3 regions of the Reinekea thalattae genome follow, and region 1 is predicted to be linked to each of the others. Evidence: predicted binding sites of a transcription regulator. Region 1 holds the regulator's gene; each other region holds the start of a gene.
What was found. Region 1 encodes FNR, which switches genes on or off when oxygen is low (the NO sensors DNR and NnrR bind a similar motif). Its sites were predicted from a motif close to TTGATNTANATCAA; they were not measured.

Region 1 (3,144 bases):
AAGAGCAGTACCGCCCGAATCGACGAGCTGCTGAATAAGCAACTGCCAGCAGGCGTCAGCGATGACTATCAGGGCAAGCCGCTGTAATTCGGCTAGGCAAGTAAAATCCGTTTACTGAACAGGGTAAGCATGTTAAAAAGCGGCCCCTATATAAGGTATAGAGCAAGCGCTATCGCTTTTTACTGAACTGACTTTCATTAACTGAACTGGCTTTGATTATCCAAACTAACTTCATGACCGAATTTAATACCGCTAAAGACAAATTGGAATACAACAAACTGCATAAGCGGTTAAGACGCGAAACAGGCCGAGCCATTGCCGATTTTAATATGATCGAGCAAGGCGATAAGGTCATGGTTTGCCTATCTGGCGGTAAAGACTCGTTCACCATGCTCGACATCCTGTTGAATTTGCAAAAGAGCGCTCCTGTAGACTTTGAATTGGTCGCGGTGAACCTAGATCAAAAGCAACCCGGCTTTCCTGAGCATATTTTGCCTGAGTATTTGAAGTCAGTTGGCGTGCCTTTCCATATTTTAGAGCGCGACACCTACAGTATCGTGCAAGAAACAGTGCCTGAAGGTAAAACTACCTGTGGTATCTGTTCGCGACTACGGCGCAGTACAATCTACGCGTTTGCAGACCAAATAGGCGCAAATAAAGTCGCTCTGGGGCATCATCGTGACGACATTATTGAAACACTGTTTTTGAATATGTTTCATGGCGGTAAGCTCAAGGCGATGCCGCCTAAGCTACTCAGCGACAGCGGTACGAATGTGCTGATACGTCCTTTGGCTTATTGCAAAGAAAGCGATATCGAGCGCTACGCGCAGATTCGTGACTTCCCGATTATTCCGTGTAACCTTTGCGGCTCGCAAGAAAACCTGCAACGACAAAATATCAAAGCCATGTGCCGTGATTGGGACAAGCAATTTCCAGGTAGAATTGATAACATCTTCCGTTCGATGGCCAATATATCGCCTTCGCAATTGGCCGACCAAGAGCTGTATAATTTTAAATCCCTCACCGCCAGCAACATCCCTCTGGCACCTCAATCGACGGATAGCCCCTACGCTCCGATGAGTACAACCAAGGTCAATACTTGGGAACCAAACATCAGCGAGTAAAAATGATAATATAAGTGAGATACATCAATAGATATCTTGTAGTATGATTGATAGATATCAAGACTTAAATTGGAGTCGTTATATGGCACTGTCAACCGCCTGCAAGAACTGTAGCCTGCACCCTTTATGCCTACCGCTGTCTTTGACCGCTGATGATATGGACCTATTGGATGCCATTATCAAACGGGGCCGGCCGATGCAAAAGGGTGAGCATCTGTTTTATCAGGGTGATGAGTTTAAGTCGATCTTCGCAGTCCGTACCGGTACGATTAAAACTTACACATTGACCAACGACGGCGAAGAACAGATCACGGGCTTCCATTTAGCCAGCGAACTGGTTGGACTCGAAAGCTTCGACATGGTGACCTATCCAGCCTCTGCAAAGGTATTAGAAACAACTAACGTCTGTGAAATTCCTGTTGATCGATTAGATGACCTTGCAGGCAAAATGCCCGAACTGCGCCGCCAACTCATGCGCCTGATGGGTAAAGAGCTGCGCGAAGAACAGCAAATGATGCTGTTGCTGAGCAAAAAAAGCGCAGAAGAGCGTATTGCGTCATTCTTAATCAATCTAGCGGCTCGCTTTAAGCATCGCGGTTTTTCAGGCACCTCGTTCCGCCTTACGATGTCGCGTGCTGACATTGCCAACTATTTAGGCTTGGCAGTCGAAACCGTTAGCCGAGTCTTCACTCGCTTTCAGAAGCAGGGCTTACTGGAGCACACTGGCAGCGCTAAAGACATCGTCATTAGTGACTTTGAAGGACTGACGGCTATTGCATCACTCGCCGAATGCGAACGCGTTGAACTGGGCATCGACTAGCCTTAAATACACATAAGGCAGTACTCTGCACGTCCCTCTCATATAACAAAAAGCCGCACTGTTCAGACGCTGCGGCTTTTTAGTTTTAGATCATTAAGCGTTTATCGACCCGCTTGACGTTCAAGCTGATATTGCCGAATCAGCCAACCTGCAATGGTGGTGGTTGGTGGGTACTTCGGTAGAGAGTGAATATTGAACCAAGCTGCATCAACGATCTCCTGTACCTCTGGCACGATCTGGCCGGACGCATATTCGGCGGTATAACCCAACATCAACTGATTCGGAAACGGCCAAGCCTGGCTATTTTGATAACGAATCTGAGCAACTTCAACGCCCAACTCCTCTCGCACTTCACGAATCACCGCCTGCTCTGCAGATTCTCCAGCCTCAATAAAGCCAGCAACAGCGCCATACATACCGGCTCCTCGATGACGCCGGCCTTGCGCCAACAAAACCTCATCACCACGCGTAATCAGTACGATAACGCAAGGCGAAATACGCGGATAAAAACGAACACCACAGGGCTCGCAACTGGTCGCTGGTTCACCCACGATACGCTGGGTAGCTTGGCCACACTGACCGCAAAACCGATGTTGATTAGCCCAATCCAATAAGCTTCTGGCTCTCGCACACAGTGAAAAGGCCGTCTCACTGATGACGGCAATGTCTCGTAAGGTGGCAAGCTGCCCATCAAGCTGCCCTTGAGTTAAGCTTGCTGTGAAATAACCCTTTCCATCCAACAGCGCGACAAACTCAATAGCATCAAGCTCAACATCAACCAATTGAGAGTAACGCCAAGCAATATCTTGCCCCGAAACCAGCAACTGAGTGCCCTGCCAAACAATGACTTTACTGTCAGCGCCTAACGCAGGCGCTTGCTTTGGAAAATCGATTTGATGCTGATCTAATTCATAAAGCATGATGAATCACTTACTTATGCTGTGAATGATGTTACTGGCTTAAGGAATCACTTAACCTTCTTCAAGCAGATCTCGATAAAGAACTTCGTTATCGACCTCTTCAAGGCTGATACGACCCAACGCGCCAGAGCGTAGATCCTTTAAGACAATTTCACTGACCTTATGCCAATCAACCTCACGACCTCGAATGCAGGCACGCTGCCGTGCGATCTGTTCCATACAGGCCATTGAGCTATCAGCGAGAGTTTCGATCTTATAACGAGTTTTGAGTGCTTCTGGA
Region 2 (3,144 bases), on a different contig from region 1:
ACCCGACTGAGTTTGAATGCCGTTTAGATTAAATAGGCGCTGTTGTTCACGGTTATCAACCGCAATGCCAGTAGGGTAGTCGATACAGATTTTTTTGCAGGCATCCTTTTCTCGCTCGTGTGCTCGTGCTGTAAAACAACGAGCAGACAACGCCAACGGTAAATAGCCGTGCACCATCACTTCGGTGCGCAGCGGCAGTTGGTGTTGATTAATCTCAGTTAATAATCGTTGTAGCGGTTGCTGCCCCAGCTCGACCGGCAAAGTCCAATGGCTCATGCCATCGGCCTGTAATTGCTTGAGGCTTTCAATGTTATAGAGGTTTAAATAGGGCCCGCCAATAAAGGTTTTTTGTTGCTGAAAGCAATATTCTGCCGCCGCCAGATCGTTAGCTTCTATTAAATAGTCGCTGTCTTTGCACAGGCTTTTAATGGCTTTCAGTTCTGACTCTGCCTCTACCAATGCCAATGTGCTCATGACGACTTCCTTGCCTGCGTCGCTGAGCTGCTCAGCTAGGTTTAGCCAGTCTTCATTACGTAGTTCTCGGCGTTTAGAGCAGATGGTTTCGCCCAGACAAATTCGATCCACAGGCCATTCTGCTGCCTGCTTATAAAACTGGAAAACGGTTTCTTTCGGCCAGTAAAAAGGAATGGGTGCCAGAGTAATTTGCATACATAAGTCCAGATCAATAGAGGGTGTTATCGCAATGGCTTGATAAAGCTGAGCGGTTTATTGCCAGTTTCGTTCATAAGCGCCAAGGGTGATTTGCGAGCCTTCGGAGACGGCCAATAATTGTTGCTGCCATTGGCTGTCGACCTTAAAGCTTTCTTGGTGGCTGAGGTAATGGTCAATCGCCTGTCGCCAAACACGAACCACTTGCGCGACGTAAGCCGGACTGCGCTGACGGCCTTCAATTTTTAATGCCTTAATGCCAGAGGCATGTAGCCGAGGCAAAATATCCAAAGTATTAAGGCTGGTCGGTTCTTCTAGCACGTGGAATTGCTTGCCCAGTGCCTGAAATCGACCCTTGCAGAGTGTTGGGTAGCCTGCGGTTTCTGCTTCACTGTATTGGTCGATCAGTACATCGTTTAGCCGCGCTTTGAGCGTTGTGCCATCATTTTGCCAAGCAACGTATTTGGCTGGAGAGCAAGCGCCGACCGTATTCGGCGATTCGCCGGTCAGGTATGAACTTAAGTAGCAACGGCCTTCGGCCATCACGCAGAGGCTGCCAAAGGCAAACACTTCCAACTCAACAGGGCTGCTTTTGGCTAACGCTTCCACTTGCGGTAATGAAAGTACGCGCGGCAACACAGCGCGTTGAATATTAAAATGTCGCTGATAAAACGCCAGTGCCGCAGCGTTGGTGGCAGAAGCTTGCACCGAAAGATGTAATGTTTGCTCTGGGTGTCGCGTGCTTAGATAACCAAGTACAGCAGGATCGGCTGCGATAATCGCGTCGGCGCCCAGCTCAACGGCAGAGTCTGCCGCCTGTTGCCATTTGCTCCAGTGTTCGTCGTTGGCGTAAGTGTTGATCGCGACAAAGAGTTTTACACCCTTGTCTCGCGCCAATTGAAGCGCCTTTTGCGCCGCCTTGTCGTTAAAGTTTAAGCCAGAAAAATGCCGAGCGTTGGTTTCATCTTTGAACCCTAAATACACCGCATCGGCACCGTTTTCTACCGCGGCTTTAAAGGCATTGAGACTACCGGCGGGACAGACAAGCTCCATACTGTTGGCTCCAAAAAAACAGCAGAGTGTAGTCCGCTTGGTTGGCCGTGCATTGATGAATATCAATGTCGCTCGGGGCCAGAGCCCGTAGTGTCGCGTTTTTATCGCTATTATTTATTGTAATTATTTATTGAAATTAAGAGTCTACCGAATGATCTTGAACCGAATACCTTCGCCGAAACAATGCTTAGACAACGCAAAAGATGCATTAGCACCCAGCGTGCATCGTCTAGCAATACAGACTAAACCACTCGAAAAAAGCCTACTCGCCAGCAGCTGGCTGTTTGCCAAATTACCGCAACCATTGCAGGCTAAGTTGTTGGCTCGGCTACTGAACCAAGCATTGGCGGAGCAAATCGATAACGGCGAACTCGACTTTTTAGCCCAGCGTTGTTGCGCCATTGAATTAAAAGACGAATCAAAAGACAACCAACAGCGTTGGCACATTGGCTTTGCTGAACAGGCTTTAATTGTAGATGCCAGCTTGCAACCCGATGTCACCATCAGTGCAACAGCCGCCGCTTTTTTGAGTTTGGTCAGCCAAAGCGTTGACCCTGACACGCTGTTTTTTCAGCGCCAGCTAGCCATCGAAGGCGATGTTGAAATGGGTTTAACCATTAAGAATTTGCTCGATGCACTCGATGAAGATGAGTTGCCAAAAGCTTGGCAAGCGATGATCAAGCAGTTACGTCGGCTGGTGGCGTTTGAGTCCGCTGTGGGTATTGGTTAGTTACGAAAAATGGTCTGGATAATATGAAAACCGAATTTGGTTTTTACTGGGCCGTGAATATCGAGCACCTTCTTTTTAAAGACTACATCGTCGAATGCTTTCACCATATCGCCACGGCGAAACTCGCCAAGGTCGCCGCCCTTTTTAGCTGAAGGGCAGGTGGAATACTGCTTAGCCAGTTTGCCAAAATCTTGGCCTTTGTTGAGTTTGGCTAAAATCTCTTCAGCTTGCTCTTTGCTTTTAACCAGAATGTGTCGGGCGCAGGCGGTGTTTGCCATGAAGCTTGAGTCCTTGTTATTTAGATCGGAAAGTTGTCATCGCTTTTTTGTTCAACACGGCGAAAGCGAATGGTGTTGGCCGGTGCCGAAGGCGAAATATCGGCAAGCGTTTCAATCCAGCTGATCAGGCGTTTTAATGCGCCCTGTTGTTTTTGATGGAACAAATAGGCGCGTTGGCCGTAGGTGTCGCGTAGGTCTTTCGATTGCAGCAAGCCAGTGAGTCGGCTCAGTAAATCTTCGTTGCCGTGTGTGATGATCACCGCCTGTTCACTGTGCATGGCTTCAACAATCGATTGGAAGTTGACGTAGTGCTCGCCCATTAACACCGGTTTTGCCAGTGCTGCTGGTTCAACTGGGTTATGGCCACCGCCCGTTTCGAGCAGGGTGTTGCCAATAAAGGCGGCGTCTGCCAAA
Region 3 (3,144 bases), on a different contig from region 1:
AGCCTTTAGGCATTTTTTCTGACCAAAGAACGGTAAGGTTAGGCTCAGGTGCCGCATCCAAAGTATAAAGCGTGTTTAGCATACGGAAGCTGCTTTTTGTTACTAGCGTACGGCCATCTTCGCTCATACCACCGATAGACTCAGTTACCCACGTTGGGTCGCCAGAGAATAGTTGGTCGTAATCTGGAGTACGTAAGAAACGAACCATACGAAGTTTAATCACTAGGTCGTCGATCATTTCTTGTGCATCGACTTCGTTAATTTTACCTGCTGCAATATCACGCTCAATGTAGATATCTAAGAAGGTAGAAACACGACCAAAGCTCATTGCAGCGCCGTTTTGGCTTTTTACTGCAGCAAGGTAGGCAAAGTAAGTCCACTGAATTGCTTCTTTTGCATCGACAGCAGGCTTAGAAATATCGAAACCGTAGCTGGCAGCCATTTCTGTCATTTCAACAAGCGCTTTAATTTGCTCTGAAATTTCTTCGCGTAAACGAATAATTTCTTCGCTGCTTAATTCGCTATTCAAAGAGGCTTTTTGTGCTTTTTTATCAGCAATAAGGACGTCTGTACCGTAAAGAGCAGCACGACGATAATCACCAATGATTCGGCCACGACCGTAAGCATCCGGCAAGCCTGTAACAATACCTGCTTTACGGCACTTCAACATATCAGGAGTGTAAGCATCGAATACACCTGCGTTGTGTGTTTTACGGTATTTGGTGAAAATTTCTTTAACCTGTGGGTTGAGTTCGCGATCGTATGCTTCGCAAGAAGCTTCAACCATACGGATACCGCCGTTAGGAATCATGCCGCGTTTTAGAGGTGCATCAGTTTGTAAGCCAACGATAACTTCTTTGTCTTTGTTGATGTAACCAGCTGCATGAGAAGTGATAGTGCTTGGAACTTCGGTGTCAAAGTCGACAGGTGCTTGAGTTTTTTGCTCAATGCTGACTAGCTTCATGACATCGGCCCAAAGCTCTTTGGTACGCTCTGTCGCACCAGCTAAGAAGTCGTCACCGCCTTCATAAGGAGTGTAGTTAGTTTGGATAAAGTCGCGTACGTCGACAGACTCTTTCCAAACGCCATCTTTAAAACCAGCCCAAGCTTGATTTGTATCGGTCATAGGGTGTTCTCCGCTAAGTTACTAAAAATTAAAAAGTTAAAATTCTGAAACAGTTAACGTATTAACCTGTTTAAAAAATTAATAGTGTGAGCGGTTGAAGGCATAAAAAGAGTCGGGGGTTGCGATGATTTATCGAGACTGGAGATTCCAGATAAACCAAATTAGGCCAACACAACCCAGTATCGCATTCCCCGAAAACCGGAGGTTAAGAATTAACCCTTACCGGAGAGAGTGATACCAGACTACCTTAATTTGCATTTGGCTGGTTGATTTGTATCAACGATACAAACGAACTAACAGGTCTTAGATACCGCTTAAAATCTTGTTAGTTGCATAGCCAAGTGAGTTCAACACGCTCTGCAAATTCATTGAGGTTATTATCAACTAGGCCTTATTACTAAAGTTGACATGTATCAATTTTAGCGCCGCTAAGGCTGTTTTCTCGATCGAATTTCGGCGTTTTTTTTAACAGAAAATAGCGCTGTGGCGAACTTAAAAAGGCAGCGAATTTTCGCTTGCATTCGGTGCGGTTTGACCTTCGTTTTAAGCAAAAAAGGAGCTGTTAAAGCTCCTATGAAATTGCCGGCTATACACGAGGGTATGCTTTAGCTTTCTCGGTTGTTATATAGGCTTAGGCTAAAGTTTTTGTCAGGTCGTAAATGTCCTGCTTAAACGGCCTCGGCATGTTTTCAATGGCGTCGATAATGTCGTGGTGCACCAATGTATTACTCTGAATACCAACGCAGCGGCCGCCTTCGCCTTTGATCAGGAGCTCTACAGCATAGGCCCCCATTTGGCTGGCCATAATGCGATCAAACGCGACTGGCGCGCCACCTCGCTGGGTATGGCCTAAAATGGTTGCTCGAGTCGAAAGCCCTGTCGCCGCTTCAATCTCGTTAGCGAGCTTATTAACATCGGTGGTGTGTTCGGTAATGGCGATAATGGCATGCTTTTTACCAGATTTTACATCTTTGCAAATAGAGTCAACCAGCTCGGCCTGATTGAATTCTTTTTCAGGGATAACGGTGAATTCTGCACCGCCACCAATGGCAGCCATCATGGTTAGGTCACCACAGTGACGCCCCATGATTTCAACAATAGAAATGCGGTTGTGAGAAGAGCAGGTATCTCTAAGTCGATCGATGGCATCCAGCACAGTGTTTAATGCAGTATGAAAACCAATAGTGTAGTCGGTACCAGCGATGTCGTTATCAATTGTGCCGGGCAAGCCAATGCAGGGATAGCCCATTTCGGTGAGCTTTTTTGCGCCCATGTAAGAGCCGTCACCGCCGATCACAACCAGTGCCTGAATATCATGCTGCTTTAAATTTTCGATCGCTTTTTCGCGGGTTTCAACTTCTTTAAATTCTGGGAATCGAGCTGAGCCTAAAAAGGTGCCGCCACGGTTAATCATGTCGGAGACGTCATGGCGTTTGAGCTGCTCAATTTTATTTTGATACAGGCCTCGATAGCCGTCGTATACGCCATACACTTCAATGTTTTTTGAAAGCGCGGTACGCACAACCGCGCGCACAGCTGCGTTCATTCCGGGGGCATCACCACCGCTGGTTAGTACGCCTATTCGTTGAATCATAGTTAAACTGCCTCATGTTAAAATTATTAGTCGTAGTTTAGCTGCGAACTGGCAAGCGCGAGGCTCTAAAAAAGGAGTCGGCCTGCTGAGTTGTTATTGTCGTTATAGATACTGTCGTTATGGTTTCTGTTGTTATAAAAGTTGCTTTCATTTATCGCTTTGATTCTAGTGGCTTGTTCATGCGATTGGTAGTCGATGCTTAGGGTTTACATCATCCTGTGTCTGCCAGCGCCGATTTGGCGCTGACGAGCAGCTATTGATAGCGGTTTAGCATGTCAGAACGATGACTATAGCTTGTTTTAATGTGTCTCGCTTAAACCTGCCATGCTTAAAGAATCGCCCGTTTAAAGGCGAACCTCAATGGCGTTTTTCGCCATGTCTTGCTTGGCTTGTTCAATTGTAAATTCACCAAAGTGAAAAATAC

Region 2: the regulator FNR is predicted to act here: its motif matches at 1,775-1,788, upstream of ubiU (ubiquinone anaerobic biosynthesis protein UbiU).
Region 3: the regulator FNR is predicted to act here: its motif matches at 1,393-1,406, upstream of pflB (formate C-acetyltransferase).

The regions. Positions count from the first base shown of each region.
Region 1 covers NZ_VKAD01000001.1:1,233,857-1,237,000, forward strand. Annotated here, with positions in the region: gene FME95_RS05680 (gamma-glutamylcyclotransferase family protein) at 1-87, shown strand, start outside; gene ttcA (tRNA 2-thiocytidine(32) synthetase TtcA) at 234-1,124, shown strand; gene fnr (fumarate/nitrate reduction transcriptional regulator Fnr) at 1,207-1,944, shown strand; gene nudC (NAD(+) diphosphatase) at 2,046-2,864, opposite strand; gene ylqF (ribosome biogenesis GTPase YlqF) at 2,916-3,144, opposite strand, start outside.
Region 2 covers NZ_VKAD01000003.1:159,750-162,893, forward strand. Annotated here, with positions in the region: gene FME95_RS12975 (U32 family peptidase) at 1-669, opposite strand, end outside; gene ubiU (ubiquinone anaerobic biosynthesis protein UbiU) at 727-1,722, opposite strand; gene ubiT (ubiquinone anaerobic biosynthesis accessory factor UbiT) at 1,874-2,452, shown strand; gene FME95_RS12990 (peptidylprolyl isomerase) at 2,449-2,730, opposite strand; gene waaA (lipid IV(A) 3-deoxy-D-manno-octulosonic acid transferase) at 2,751-3,144, opposite strand, start outside.
Region 3 covers NZ_VKAD01000002.1:302,707-305,850, forward strand. Annotated here, with positions in the region: gene pflB (formate C-acetyltransferase) at 1-1,126, opposite strand, end outside; gene pfkA (6-phosphofructokinase) at 1,758-2,720, opposite strand; gene hisF (imidazole glycerol phosphate synthase subunit HisF) at 3,065-3,144, opposite strand, start outside.